Regions from separate parts of the Paenarthrobacter sp. NPDC090517 genome, predicted to be linked through region 3. Evidence: predicted binding sites of a transcription regulator. Region 3 holds the regulator's gene; each other region holds the start of a gene.
The links. Region 3 encodes HrcA, which represses chaperone genes, less so after heat shock. Its sites were predicted from a motif close to TTNGCACTCGNNNNNNNCGAGTGCNAA; they were not measured.
Positions count from the first base shown of each region.

Region 1: the regulator HrcA is predicted to act here: its motif matches at 1,208-1,234, upstream of ACIQTW_RS04480 (FmdB family zinc ribbon protein).
Region 2: the regulator HrcA is predicted to act here: its motif matches at 1,251-1,277, upstream of groES (co-chaperone GroES).

Region 1 covers NZ_JBIVXN010000001.1:964,081-968,692, forward strand. The annotation lists gene galU (UTP--glucose-1-phosphate uridylyltransferase GalU) at 1-382, opposite strand, end outside; gene ACIQTW_RS04475 (5-formyltetrahydrofolate cyclo-ligase) at 510-1,109, shown strand; gene ACIQTW_RS04480 (FmdB family zinc ribbon protein) at 1,295-1,564, shown strand; gene ACIQTW_RS04485 (Flp pilus assembly protein CpaB) at 1,629-2,435, shown strand; gene ACIQTW_RS04490 (AAA family ATPase) at 2,461-4,612, opposite strand, start outside.
Region 2 covers NZ_JBIVXN010000001.1:987,950-992,561, reverse strand. The annotation lists gene ACIQTW_RS04575 (SAM-dependent methyltransferase) at 1-795, opposite strand, end outside; gene ACIQTW_RS04570 (hypothetical protein) at 863-1,225, shown strand; gene groES (co-chaperone GroES) at 1,418-1,714, shown strand; gene groL (chaperonin GroEL) at 1,799-3,412, shown strand; gene ACIQTW_RS04555 (LuxR C-terminal-related transcriptional regulator) at 3,583-4,612, shown strand, end outside.
Region 3 covers NZ_JBIVXN010000001.1:299,723-304,334, forward strand. The annotation lists gene ACIQTW_RS01355 (GerMN domain-containing protein) at 1-112, shown strand, start outside; gene ACIQTW_RS01360 (16S rRNA (uracil(1498)-N(3))-methyltransferase) at 143-916, opposite strand; gene dnaJ (molecular chaperone DnaJ) at 919-2,046, opposite strand; gene hrcA (heat-inducible transcriptional repressor HrcA) at 2,097-3,104, opposite strand; gene ACIQTW_RS01375 (DUF3097 domain-containing protein) at 3,297-4,148, shown strand; gene ACIQTW_RS01380 (DUF4870 domain-containing protein) at 4,271-4,612, shown strand, end outside.

The DNA of each region.
Region 1 (4,612 bases), 660 kb from region 3:
CGTAGCCAACGTGCTGCTTTGCACGGAGAACTGCGTGGCCCAGACCGTTCGGGTCACCCTGACGGACGTAGTGAATGTCGCCGAGGTTGGTGGCGGATTGAATGGCCTCAAGCTTGGCTGTATCGCCCTTTTCAGCCAGGGTCGCTTCCAGAGCGGGCACACGGTCAAAATGGTCTTCCAGTGCACGCTTGCTGCGCCCCGTGATCATCAGGACGTCGTGCAGGCCCACCTTGACCGCTTCTTCGACAACATACTGGATGGCCGGCTTGTCTACTACGGGCAGCATTTCCTTCGGCATGGCCTTAGTGGCGGGAAGGAACCGGGTGCCGAGGCCCGCTGCGGGGATGACGGCCTTACGGACAGCGTTGTTTTCTAGAGTCACCGGACTAATGTAACGGAAGGAACACAATATCGGCTAAACCCCTCGCCGCGCCGGGACGCAGTTTTCGTCCTGGGAGCGGACAGCCTCTGCTCGTTAGCGCGCAGGGAGAACCTCAGATCGGACACATATGGCATCCAAGGAAGACATCCGCAGCAGTCGGCGTCTACACAGGCGAACTCTCACTCCGGAGCACATAGCAGCAGCAGGCGAGTCGCTTGCCCTGTACGGGACAGCCTGGGCAGCGCAGGTCTCCCCCAACGGCGCCGCTACTTTCGCTGTGTACCTCGGCGTGGCCTTCGAACCGCCCACAATCCCCCTCATCAAGTCACTGCACGAGGCCGGGCATCAAGTGCTGTTGCCTGTGTGCGAGCCTGGCCGACTGCTGAGCTGGGTGTACTGGACACCTTCCACGGCCTTTGTCAGGTCCGCCTTTGCGCCCATAGACGAACCGGAGGGTGAACGCCTGGAAAGCTCGGTGATCGCCAAAGCTGCAGGGATCTTCATGCCCGCCACCGCAGTGGACCGGGGCGGAAACCGCATTGGCCAAGGCGGCGGCTACTATGACCGACTTCTCCAAGGCCTCGATGCGGCCGGTCTGCGGCCGCCGACCATCGCAGTGGTGTACGACGACGATTTGTTGCCTTCAGGCGCCATTCCCGCCGAGGCGTTTGATCGCCCGGTGCGTCAGGTCCTGACCCCCTCGGGTGTCGTCCAACTCCATGACTGAGCGATGCCCTAGTGGCTGCTGCCCGGCTGACGGCTCCTGGCCCGGCAAGTGAGGTCCGGCACATCGGCTGGTACAGCCCACAGGGACCGATGATAGAATTAGCACTCAGGCCCTGCGACTGCTAAGGCGGAAATTCTCCGCCGGTGTTGCACAGGACCTGAACTTTGTCCTAAAGGAGGAACTCAGTGCCCACATACGCATACGCCTGCAAAGACTGTGACCATGCCTTTGACATCGTCCAGTCCTTTTCTGACAACTCCTTGACGGAGTGCCCCGAGTGCAAGGGCGCGCTTCGCAAGAAGTTCAACAGCGTCGGCGTCGTCTTCAAGGGCTCCGGGTTCTACCGGACTGATTCCCGCGATGCCAAGGGCAGCACGGTTTCGGCCGCACCAGCTTCACAAGCCGCCCCGGCTGCTCCTGCAGCAGCACCAGCAACCGCAGCTGCAGCCAGCTAGAGGTTTTCCACATAGGGCACCGGACCACTGTCTGTGGCCCGGGGACGCTGGCTAACGTGGCAGGATGCCATCCACATCCCGCAGAGCCCTCCTCGCCCGCGCCGAGCGTTCAGCAGCCACCGGTGAACGGCCGCCGCTGAACCGCTTTCCGGCCCCACCACTCAATTCCCGAGCCGGAAACACATCACCGTTCAGCCGACATCATCCCAGGGATCATGTTGGTCACCGATGGCGGCGGGTGGGCTTTGGATCCTGGATTTCACGCAATCGCCGCCTGGCAGTTGCCCTTCTGCTGTGCGTGGCTGCCGGCATCGCAGTCCAGCAACTTACACCTGCGTCAGAGCAGCACGTGCGCGTCGTCGTAGCAGCCCGCGACCTGCCGACAGGCAGCAGCCTCACAGAATCTGATTTCACCAGCGTTGGAGTGCCATCCGATCTCGCAATTACCGGATCCGTGGATAATGTCGGCACCCTTGTTGGCCGCCAGCTTGCCTCGCCCCTCCGCAGAGGGCAGATACCCTCAGAGGCCAGCCTGCTGGGTCCTGGACTCCTGACGGGCGCACCCGTGGGCTCGGCAGCGGTCCCCCTCCGGATGGCTGATCCCTCATCCATCCAGCTTCTCTCCCCCGGCCAGCTGGTGACAGTAGTGCTTACGGCCGCTAGCTCCCATGACGAGTCACGGCCAAGCCAGGTTCTTGCAGGCCCGGTGCCCGTTCTCTGGACATCGGCCCAAGGCGGCAAGCCAGGGGAATGGTTAGGGACGGGCGAAACCGATGGCTTGGTGGTGGTGGCAGCCGATCCCCAACAAGCAGAAAAGCTTGCCGGCGCATCAACGCAAGGCAAGCTTTTCTTCGTGTTGGTCAGCCCCTAGTGGCCAAGGCAGCTGCCGGGCGGACTCAGCCCCAGTGCGGGGGCTTCTGTTCCTTCAGCCACTGCTCATGGTCGTAGCCTGATTCATCGCCCCACCGCCGGGGATCATCCTCTGCAGCTTTGGTAGGAAGAATTCCGTCGGAGGCTGTCTTAGCTGCAGTGGCCTTGATATCCGCAGCCGCTTCAGTGGCATTCTTGACTGGCTCGCCGGAGTCCTGCGTGGCGCGGTCTTCTGCGCCTGTTTCCTGATCCATCAGTGGTGCTTCTTTCCCGTTCTCCGCATAGTCTTTGGTCTCGACGACGCCATGTTCCTCAGCAGCCGCGGTCTGAGATTCGCCCTTGGCATGGCCGGCAGAACCTGGATCCACCGTTGGCTGTTCATTGCCCGGGTTCAATTGTTCACCATCCGAATGCAGGAAGCCATGGTGGGCCGATGCCGACTGGGCGATGTGGTTCTCAAGCCCCAGGTACGAACCAATCCGATCCGCGCAGGACGAAGGATCCGTGAAGACTTCGATGGTCCAAAGCGACATGTAGCGCCACCCCATACGCTCCAGCAATTGTGGCCGTAACCGGCTCCGTTCACGGACACTCATCCGCCGGTACCGTTCGGTGCCATCGGATTCGATGGCGACGGGGGTAGGGATTTCCGCACCCTCCCGGCCTATGGTGTGAACGGGGTCCGCTGCCGCAGCGATATCCAGCACGCCATCGTAAAGATGCCAGACCCGGGCTCCACGTGCACGCAGGCGTTCGCCAAGATCGGCCACCAACGGATCCTCACCCAGCGCCTGCTCACTGGCTACAGCGCGGGAGGCAGGTGTTCCGAGGTTACTGTTACCGGAAAGTTCCCGGTCCAGCAGTTCATAGAAGTCCACCGCGCCATGAGCCAGGCGATCAAGGTCGAGATCCTCGGGCCGGAAGCACGTCAGGACATGCATGGAGCGTCGAGCCCGCGTCATCGCCAGGGCGAAGCGGTTTCGCCCGCCCTCGGTGGACAAAGGGCCGAAGGAGTGGAGCGCACGGCCGTGTGGAGTGCGGCCATAGCCCAGCGAGAAGATCACGTGGTCTCGCACCAGCCCTTGGGCGCGCTCAAGGTCCACCACCCGGAAAGACTCGGGGCCCGCTCCGAAGAAGCTGGACAAGAGCGGGTGGTTAGGCAATTGGAGCCTGATGGCCTCACCGATCCTGGCAGCATGGCGCAAGCTCGCGGTCACCACTGCCAAGGAGGTGCGGGGCCGGAGCCTGGCGTGTTCGAAGACAAGATCCACCACGCGGTTCACTTCTGCAGTGACGGACTCAACGCCCTCGTGGTCGGCTCCGGGCAGCCCCGTACCGTCGGGTATGTACTCCACGTGAATCGATCGATCCAGGCCAGTGACCGAATTGCCGTCCGGCAAGCGCCGCAGACCGCCGTCGTAGTAGTTCTTGCTCAACTGAAGGATCAAGTCCTCGTCCACCGCGCGGTAGACCCAGTTCAATTGCCAGGTGGGCAGGACCCGGGCCAACGCCTTGAAAGCACTGTCCACGTTCTCATGACTGGCAACCCCGGCAACCGGAGGTTCCACGGCCACGCTGAAAGTACGCGCATTGGCGATTTTCGCATCACCGAAGGCAACTACCTGACGTGCTCGGGCGATCGCGGGAAGAACCGCCTGCAGAGATGTGGACTCGGCGTCGATGATCACCACGGCGTCGAACTTTTGCTCGGCCGGGAGAACGCCCGTGAGCAAATATGGGCTGACGGACCATACAGGAACCAACAACGGCACAAGATCCGGCGCCTGGGCGCTCAAGGCGGGCAGCGTCACCCGACCGTCCTTCAACAGGGCACGGAGCAGCTCCGCTTGCCGCGGGTGCTCAAGAAGGCCTTGACGCCATTTCCCGGCCAGCTGCCAACGAAGGCGGGCGGCGCCACTGGCGATGTGTGCTTGGTCGGCCAACCGATATTCAGCTTCGAGGCGTCGCAACGAATCGCCGTCGGACATGGCGAGGTAATCATCACCACTGATCATGGCTTCCAAAGCGGACTGCCACCAGGCAAGGTCCAGTTCGGCCGCTACGGATGAAGCCGGGACCTCCCGGGCGGCAAGGTCCGCCAGCAGCTCGCCAAGCCCATGCTCCCGCATTTCCTCAATGAGGAGTGTTCGCTCAGGAAGGGTTTCCAGTGTGGCCGTA
Region 2 (4,612 bases), 690 kb from region 3:
GGTAATTTCAGCGGCCCCTTGGCTGCCGATAACAAGCGCGGCGCGACGCACGCCGGGACGGGCCACTGCGTTGAACCACAAGGTCACTTCGGTAACATCGCCGCCCACGGAGACCCACTGGGCTTCGCAGCCTGAGGGCACGGAATCGTGGGGTATGCCGGGTCCCATCTTGACGCCGATAGCGCGCCCCGTGGCTGCCAGGCGCTCCACGAACGACAGTGGGGGAGAGAAAGCTTCAGGGTCCCAGATCCGCTTGGTGCCGGAGGTGGACGTTGTTCGACGTGCAGGATCCAGCCACACGCCGTCCATACCGTCCAGCTCCACGGAGGTTGCATCCGCGTGAACAACGGTGGCATGGGGGAAGGGCATGAGATTGATGGTGGCGCAGGCGGCAGTGGTTTCATCCATCTCAACGGCTGTGACCGAAATGTCCATGGAAGCCATTGCCATGGAATCGGCGCCGAGGCCGCAGCCGAGGTCTGCAATGTGCGAGATGCCGGCCTTCGCGAAACGCTCGGCGTGCCGTGCAGCGACGTTCAAGCGCGTGGCCTGTTCCAAGCCGGCCTGGGTGAAGAGCATCTGCCTGGCGAACTCACCGAACTTCGCCTCAGCACGTGTCCGCAGCCGGGATTGCGTGAGGACAGCAGCCACGAGTTCAGGGGAGTGGCCGGCCTTACGGAGGTCGGCATTGACGCTGAATGAGTCGGCCTCCCGGTAGGGCCCCAAAGAGGCAAGAAGTTCCCATCCTTCAGTTGTCAGCAAGGGCGCGATCTGTTCCTGCGGTGCGTGAGGCATGGGATCAAGCCTAGCGGCGCGGTGCTTGACAACGTTACCGGCGGATCAGCCGGATAGGGTTGTTTTCATGGAAGACAACGCAGCCACGCATCACTCCACCATGACAAAGTTCGCCCGCCCTGCCCTGATTGCGGGGGCAGTGATCGCGGTGGTCTGCATCGGCCTGCTGATCATCATCTTCGCGCTGGATTCCTTCAATGCCGCCACCTACTCCGTCGCCGGAAAGAGCGTCAACGATCCCACTGAAGAAGCGCGGGGCATCCGTGAACTCTACAGCGGCGCCAGGACGGGTGGAATCGTCACGCTGGTTATCTCCGGCGTCGTAGCCATGGCCGCTGCCGTGGTGCTGTATTTGAACCGCGGCAACGCTCCGCTGGACGAGGACGACGACGGCGAAAACTACGATCTGGACGACCTCACCGGCCGGTGACGGAAGGTTCACTCATGACGAAATGCTGGCACTCGCCTTGACCGAGTGCTAACGCTTACATAGAGTCTTGTTAGCACTCTCCCCCGGAGGGTGCTAATCACGCCAAGCGTCTTCCGGCACCGCGACGACGGTTGTACGCTCCGGCACCCTAGTTCTTAGTCCATGAATCAGCTCATGAAAAGGAGAGTCCGAGTGTCGGTCTCGATTAAGCCTCTTGAGGATCGTATTGTTGTTCGCCCGCTCGAAGCAGAGCAGACCACGGCTTCCGGCCTGGTAATTCCGGACTCCGCACAGGAGAAGCCGCAGGAAGGCGAAGTTGTTGCAATCGGCCCCGGCCGCTTCGATGACAACGGCAACCGCGTACCGGTTGACGTAGCTGTTGGCGACGTCGTCATCTACTCCAAGTACGGTGGAACCGAAGTCAAGACCGGCGGCAACGAGTACCTCGTTCTGTCCGCCCGCGACGTCCTTGCGATCGTCGTAAAGTAACTTCCCGGAGCCCCGCACCGCCGCCGCGTTGGAATCATTCCAACCGTCAGCGGTGCGGGTTTTCTGTCTTGAAAGGACACAACCATGGCAAAGCAGCTAGCTTTTAACGATGCTGCCCGCCGGTCTCTTGAGGCCGGTATCGACAAGCTCGCCAACACTGTCAAGGTGACGCTTGGCCCGCGCGGCCGCAACGTCGTGCTGGACAAGAAGTGGGGCGCTCCCACGATCACCAACGACGGCGTGACCATCGCCCGCGAAGTTGAGCTTGACGACCCCTACGAGAACCTTGGCGCACAGCTGGCCAAGGAAGTAGCCACCAAGACCAACGATGTAGCCGGCGACGGCACCACCACGGCCACCGTGCTGGCACAGGCCCTGGTCAAGGAGGGCCTCCGCAACGTTGCTGCCGGCGCCGCTCCTGGCGAGATCAAGCGCGGCATCGAGGTTTCCGTCGAAGCCATCGCAGCCCGCCTCCTGGAGAACGCCCGCGAAGTTGAGGGCACCCAGGTTGCCAGCGTCGCAGCCATCTCCGCGCAGAGCGACGAGGTTGGCGAACTGCTGGCTGAAGCGTTCGGCAAGGTTGGCAAGGATGGTGTCATCACCATTGAAGAATCCTCCACCACCCAGACCGAACTGGTCCTCACCGAAGGCATGCAGTTCGACAAGGGCTACCTTTCCCCGTACTTCGTCACCGACGCAGAGCGCCAGGAAGCAGTCCTCGAAGACGCCCTCATCCTGATCAACCAGGGCAAGATCTCCTCTCTGCAGGACTTCCTGCCGTTGCTGGAGAAGGCCCTGCAGGCCAACAAGCCGCTCTTCATCATTGCTGAAGACATCGAAGGCGAAGCCCTCTCCACGCTGATCGTCAACCGTATCCGCGGCACGCTCAACGTTGTTGCCGTCAAGGCTCCGGGCTTCGGCGACCGCCGCAAGGCCATGCTCCAGGACATCGCGACGCTTACAGGCGCCCAGGTTGTTTCCCCGGACCTCGGCCTGACCCTGGACAGCGTTGGCCTTGAGGTACTGGGTACCGCCCGCCGCATTACGGTGACCAAGGACAACACCACCATCGTTGACGGTGCAGGCACGGCCCAGGACGTAGCCGACCGCGTGGCGCAGCTGCGTGCCGAGCTCACCCGGACGGACTCCGACTGGGACAAGGAAAAGCTGCAGGAACGCCTGGCCAAGCTGGCCGGCGGCATCGGCGTGATCAAGGTTGGCGCAGCCACCGAGGTTGAGCTGAAGGAAAAGAAGCACCGCATTGAGGACGCCGTTTCCTCCACGCGTGCTGCCCTCGAAGAAGGCATCGTTTCCGGTGGCGGCTCCGCCCTCATCCACGCCCTGAAGGCACTGGACGAGTCCCCGGCCGTCAAGGCGCTGGAAGGTGACGCAGCAGCTGCTGTTGGCATCGTCCGCCGCGCCCTGGTTCAGCCCTTGCGCTGGATCGCCCAGAACGCCGGCTTCGATGGCTTCGTGGTTGTTGCCAAAGTTTCCGAGCTGGAAGCCAACCACGGCTTCAACGCCAAGTCCGGCGAGTACGAGGACCTGATCGCCGCCGGCGTGATCGACCCCGTCAAGGTCACCCGCTCCGCTCTCCGCAACGCCGCCTCCATCGCCGCCCTGGTTCTCACCACCGAGACCCTGGTCGCCGAGAAGCCGGCTGAGGAAGAAGACGCACACGCAGGCCACCAGCACTAACGGCCTGTTACACAAAAGCCCCGGTCATATAGACCGGGGCTTTTGTGTTTCCGGGTGGTGTCGTGGCCTGTGTCGGGAGCTATTGTGGGCGTTCGACGGCGGCGGTAACCTGACGCTAATACGGCGGCTTGCGTGCGTCATCGGGGCGCATCGACGCCGTCGGGTGAGCCATGACGATGCCTGCCACAGCCTTGGACCTGGGACGCTCGGCGTTCTCCGAGCACCGCTGGAGCGATGCTTTGGACTGCCTGGCACGCGCAGACACAGAAGGGGGCTTGCCTCCGCAGGACATCGAGTTGGTGGCCTCCGTGGCGATGCTGCTGGGCAAGGATACCGAGGGCGTGGCCTACTTGACCCGGGCCCACGACGAATTCATCACGCTGGGCGATACCGATAGCGCTGCGCGCTGTGCAGCATGGCTGGTGCTGTACTTGATGGATCTTGGTGAGCCCGCCCGCAGCAGCGGTTGGATGTCCCGGGCCAAGCATTTGGTGGAAGGGCTGGATAGTCCAACGGCAGCGGAGGGCTACCTGATGGTTCCGGAGGCACTTGGTGCCCTGTACGGGGGATCACCGGAGGCGGGCTTTGCGATTTTCAGCCGGGCGTTGGAGATCGGCCGGCACTTCCAGGACAAGGACCTGATGGCGCTGGGCCTGCTCGGCGTCGGAACGGCAAGGCTCACCCTCGGATTTCCCGATGAAGGCCTTCAACTTCTTGATGAAGTGATGGTTTCGGTCAGCGCGGGCGAAGTTTCGCCAATCCCGTCCGGGATCATCTACTGCGCGGTGATCGGAAACTGTCGTTTGGTGCTGGACGTCCGGCGGGCCCAGGAGTGGACAGCGGCGCTGGAGAAATGGTGCGGGGACAGGCCGGACATGGTCATGTTCAGCGGGCAGTGCCAGTCCCACAGGGCGGAATTGTTTCTCCTCCATGGGGCGTGGGATGACGCCCTTGCCGCAGCCCACATTGCCCAAGACCGTGCGCGCCGGGGCGATCCGGAGGCCACCTACGGCGCGTGGTACCAGCAAGGGGAAATCCTCCGTCTCAGGGGAAGCCTGGCCGAAGCCGAAGCTGCTTATGCAAGGGCTGGCGAGACGGGATTCGAGCCTCTTCCCGGTATGGCGCTGGTGCGATTGGCCCAACAGAACTGCCTCCAGGCCCAGTCCATGTTGCGTCGGGCAGCGGCAACGTCGGATCCTG
Region 3 (4,612 bases):
GTTCAGCGCGACGTTGAAGACCGGAAAGTATGAGTTGCGGGTTTCACAGGTAGATGAAGCCGGCGCCACCATCGAAACAAGCACCGACACCCGCCTGTTCAACGTCGGATAGCGCGCGGGGTCGAATAGCCATCGAGGCTGGCTACCAGCGGCCCAGAACGTCACTGGCAAGAACGACGGCGGCAGGTCCCGCCGTCGACGACCGCAAAACATGGTGACCCAACAGGGCCGTTGTGGCACCCGCGTCGCTGAGGCGTGTTACTTCACGCGGTGAGATTCCGCCCTCCGGTCCAACGATCAAAAGGACCTCCCGCGGTGACCCCGTAGCGTCGTGTGGCAGTGCGTCCGACTGTTCAAGGACCGTCCGCAACGGGTTCTTGGCGTCTTCATGCAGGATGATAGCCAGGTCAGCAGCCGCGACAGCCCTCGCCAAACCGGAGGTGTCCACGATGGAACGGACCTCGGGAATCCAGGCCCGCCGTGCCTGCTTGGCTGCCGCAGTGACCACCGACTGCCACTTCGCGTGGGCTTTGGCGGCCCTTTCGCCCTTCCAACGCACGATTGCGCGCTCAGACTGCCATGGAATGACAGCGTCAATGCCTAGCTCCGTGGCCGTTTCGATGGCAAGTTCATCGCGGTCGCCTTTAGCCAGCGCCTGAACCAGCACCAACCGGATGTCGGGCTGCTCCTCATGGACCACCTCGGATGCCTTGACGGTCAAGCTGCCGGATTCGGCGTCGATTACGGTGCCAATCAGCCGCACGCCCGATCCATCCGCTATATCCACGGGTTCGCCCGCGGCCAGGCGTTTGACCGTTACAGCATGCCGGGCCTCAGGACCCTCGAGCACGAAAGTGGAACCGGGGGTCACCTGGCCGAGGCTGCCCGGCGCTGTGAAGAAAACGGGGTTGCTCACCGCTACAGGTTACCGAGCTTGTCCCGCAGCTTCGCGAACATGCCGCCGCTTGCCACAAGCTTTCCTTCGGTGAACTGCTCACCGCGCAGCTTGGCGAGTTGCTGCAAGAGTTCTTCCTGGGCGGGGTCGAGCTTGCTTGGCGTCTCCACGTGCAGGTGCACCTTGAGGTCGCCTCGTCCGTAACCACGGAGGTGCGTGACGCCCAGGCCGCGGAGGGTAATGACTTCTCCCGACTGAGTGCCGGCCTTGACGTCGATATCCTGCGCGCCATCAAAGGTGTCCAGTTGCAGCTCCGTGCCAAGTGCCGCCGCCGTCATGGGAACGCTCAGGGTGGCATGAAGGTCGTCGCCCTCACGCATGAACATGGAATCGTTGTTGACCCGGATTTCTACATAGAGGTCACCGGCGGGACCACCCGCGGGACCTGCTTCGCCCTGCCCGGACAACTGGATGCGCGTACCGGTTGCGACACCCGCCGGGACCTTGATGGTGAGGGAACGGCGGCTGCGGATCCGGCCCTGCCCATTGCACTCGTTGCAGGGGTCCTTGATGACTGTTCCGAAGCCTTCGCAGGAACCACAAGGCGCGGTGGTCATTACCTGTCCGAGAATGGATCGTACAGCCCGCTGCACCTGGCCGCTGCCACCGCAAATGTCGCAACGTTCCGGGTGGGTGCCCGGGCGGCAGCAACTGCCATCACAGGTGGGGCAAACCACGGCGGTGTCCACTTCAAGCTTCTTGTTAACGCCGAACACGGCGTCCTTCAGGTCGATTCGGACGCTGATGAGCGCATCCTGGCCGCGGCGGACCCGGGAGGCCGGTCCACCGTGGCCGCCACCGCCACCAAAGAAGGTGTCGAAGATGTCCTGGAACGCGAAACCCTGGCCGGAGTAGCCGCCACCGAAACCGTTGTCGGTGCCGTTCTCATTGCCAGTGGCATCGTAGACCCGGCGCTTCTGGGGGTCGGACAACACTTCGTAAGCGTGGGTCACGGCCTTGAACTGTTCCGCGACATCTTCACCGGGGTTTACGTCGGGGTGCAGTTTCCGCGCCAACTTGCGGTACGCCTTTTTGATCTCTTCCCCGGTGGCTTCCGGCGAGACTCCCAAAACGTCATAGTGGCTGCTCAAAGTCGGTATCTCTTCCTTGTTGTACTGCGGATTTTTCCTCGGACCGGTTTTCAGCCGCCGAGAATGCGGGAAAGGTAACGGGCCACAGCGCGTACAGCTGCCATGGTGGTGGGGTAGTCCATGCGTGTCGGACCGAGAATCCCCACCTTGGCCCCGGAGCCATAGCCGGTAGCCACGACAGACGCCTCAGCCAGACCATCGTAGGGATTTTCGCGTCCAATGCTGACGGTGACGCCGCGGGGATCATCCCCCATGTCGGACAACAACCGAAGCATGACAACTTGTTCCTCGAGTGCCTCCAGCACAGGACCGATGCTCAGCGGGAAGTCGACATTGGAGCGGGCAAGATTGGCCGTTCCTGCCATCAGGATGCGCTCCTCGCGGCTGGTGTCACTGAGTGATTGCAGCCCCTGAGCCAACGTCTGCGCCAAGCTGCGGAGCTCCGGCGGACACAGGGCGACTACCGATGGAAGCACTTGCGGCAAAAGGGCCATCTGGGTGGCGGCAATGCTGCCCAGGAAACGGGACCTCAGGAGCATCAGCGCCTCGTTGCTCACGTCGGAGCCGGCGTCGATGACCTTCTGCCCAACGCTGCCCGTATCCGCAATGAGGACCACAAGCACCTGCTTTGGGGCCAACAAGACGAATTCCACGTGGCGGACCAAAGCACGATTGGAATGCGGATACTGCACGACGGCAACTTGGTTGGTCAGCTGCGACAGGAGCCTTACAGTGCGTTCCAGGATGTCATCAACATCATCCGGTCCCTCAAGCAGAGAGTGGATCGCCCTGCGTTCGGCCGCGGAAAGCGGTTTGACCTGGGAAATGCGGTCAACGAATAAGCGGTAGCCCTTGTCCGTTGGGATGCGGCCCGCGCTGGTGTGGGGTGCTGCAATCAGGCCTTCCTCTTCCAGAACAGCCATGTCGTTCCTGATGGTGGCACTGGAAACGCCGAGATGGTGTCGCTCCACGAGGGCCTTCGATCCAACAGGTTCCCTGGAATGCACGTAATCCTCAACGATGGCACGCAGCACCTCAAGCTTGCGCGGCTCACTCATTGCTCCACCTCCTGACGACTGCCATGGCCCCTACGACCGGTCTACGCGGGATCCTCATCCGACCACCACACTTAGCACTCAACATGCCCAAGTGCTAACAAGTCTAGTATGAGCCACCCCGTTGCTAGCATTGAAACCTCCCGTGGCCGGCTTCCGCCCGCGCCATAAACCAGCACAAAAGGTAGGAATCCCTTGGCTTTCGACAATTGGGGCCCGCAGGATCTGTCCGCTCCCGGCAAAAAGCAGTTGCCGGAAGTGGCCGTACAGCGGGGAATGGTCCTCGAAGACGTGCAGTCGGGATGGGTGGGCGAAGTCACCCGTGTTGAGAAATCAGGCGGAATGCACGTTGTCTCCCTTGAAGACAGGCGTGGAAAGACCAAATCTTTTCAGTTGGGATTCGGTTTCCTTCTGGAAGGGCAAGCCATCCGGCTGATGCCTCCTGCCGCGCGCCCTGCCGCCTCTGCCGCTCCTTCCACCCGAACAGCGTCCGGATCCGTGAGGGTACAAGGCCAACGTGCCCAGGTGGCCAAAGCCAGCCGCATCTGGGTGGAAGGAAAGCACGACGCCGAGCTCGTCGAGAAGGTCTGGGGTGACGATCTCCGCGTGGAGGGCATCGTCGTGGAGCCATTGCATGGCGTTGACGACCTGAAGTCGGCCATCGCTGCCTTCAACCCGGGGCCGGGTCGCCGCCTTGGCATCCTGGTGGACCACCTTGTCACCGGGTCCAAAGAATCGCGCATCGCAGCCGAGGCAATGACGGTGCCCGGAGCAGCAGGAAACGTTTTGATTGTCGGCCACCCCTATGTGGACGTCTGGCAGGCCATCCGGCCAAAGGTCCTGGGCATCGAGGCGTGGCCCGCCGTACCCCGGGGGATCGATTGGAAGACAGGAATCCTCACGGCCTTCGGCTGGCCCCACGAGACCGCGGAGGACATAGGCTTGGGCTGGCAGCGGCTACTCGGGGCAGTTCGATCTTATGCCGACCTTGAAGCATCACTGCTGGGCCGTGTTGAAGAAGTCATCGATTTCCTGACAGTTCCTTGAGGCCAGGCCCATGACGGAACAGCAACTACCGTGTCAACGGGGCGTTGGTCCCGCGAAGTACGTTGGGGCCGGTATTCTGGGACAGCAATACCGCAGCATCTTTAAAGCAAAGGGAAGACACCGTGGCAGATAACGCTCCTGAAGAACCGGGTAGCGCCGCAGGCCGGCCCCAGTACCATGGCGCGCCTGCCAACGCACTCCCGTTAACGGCCAGCGAAGACAGGCAGTGGGCTACATTGGCCCACTTTGGCGGCATCCTGGGATGCCTGCCATCCCTTCTGATCTACTTGATTTTTCGGGACCGCGGACCGTTCACCGCCCAGGAATCCAAGGAAGCACTGAACTTCACGCTGCCTCCTACTATCGCCGCAGTGCTGGCCAACATCCTGGTGCTGCTACCCGTCGTGGGCAACATCTTCGCCGTCATCGCCACAGCCATCTGGGTGGCCCTGACATGCTTCTCC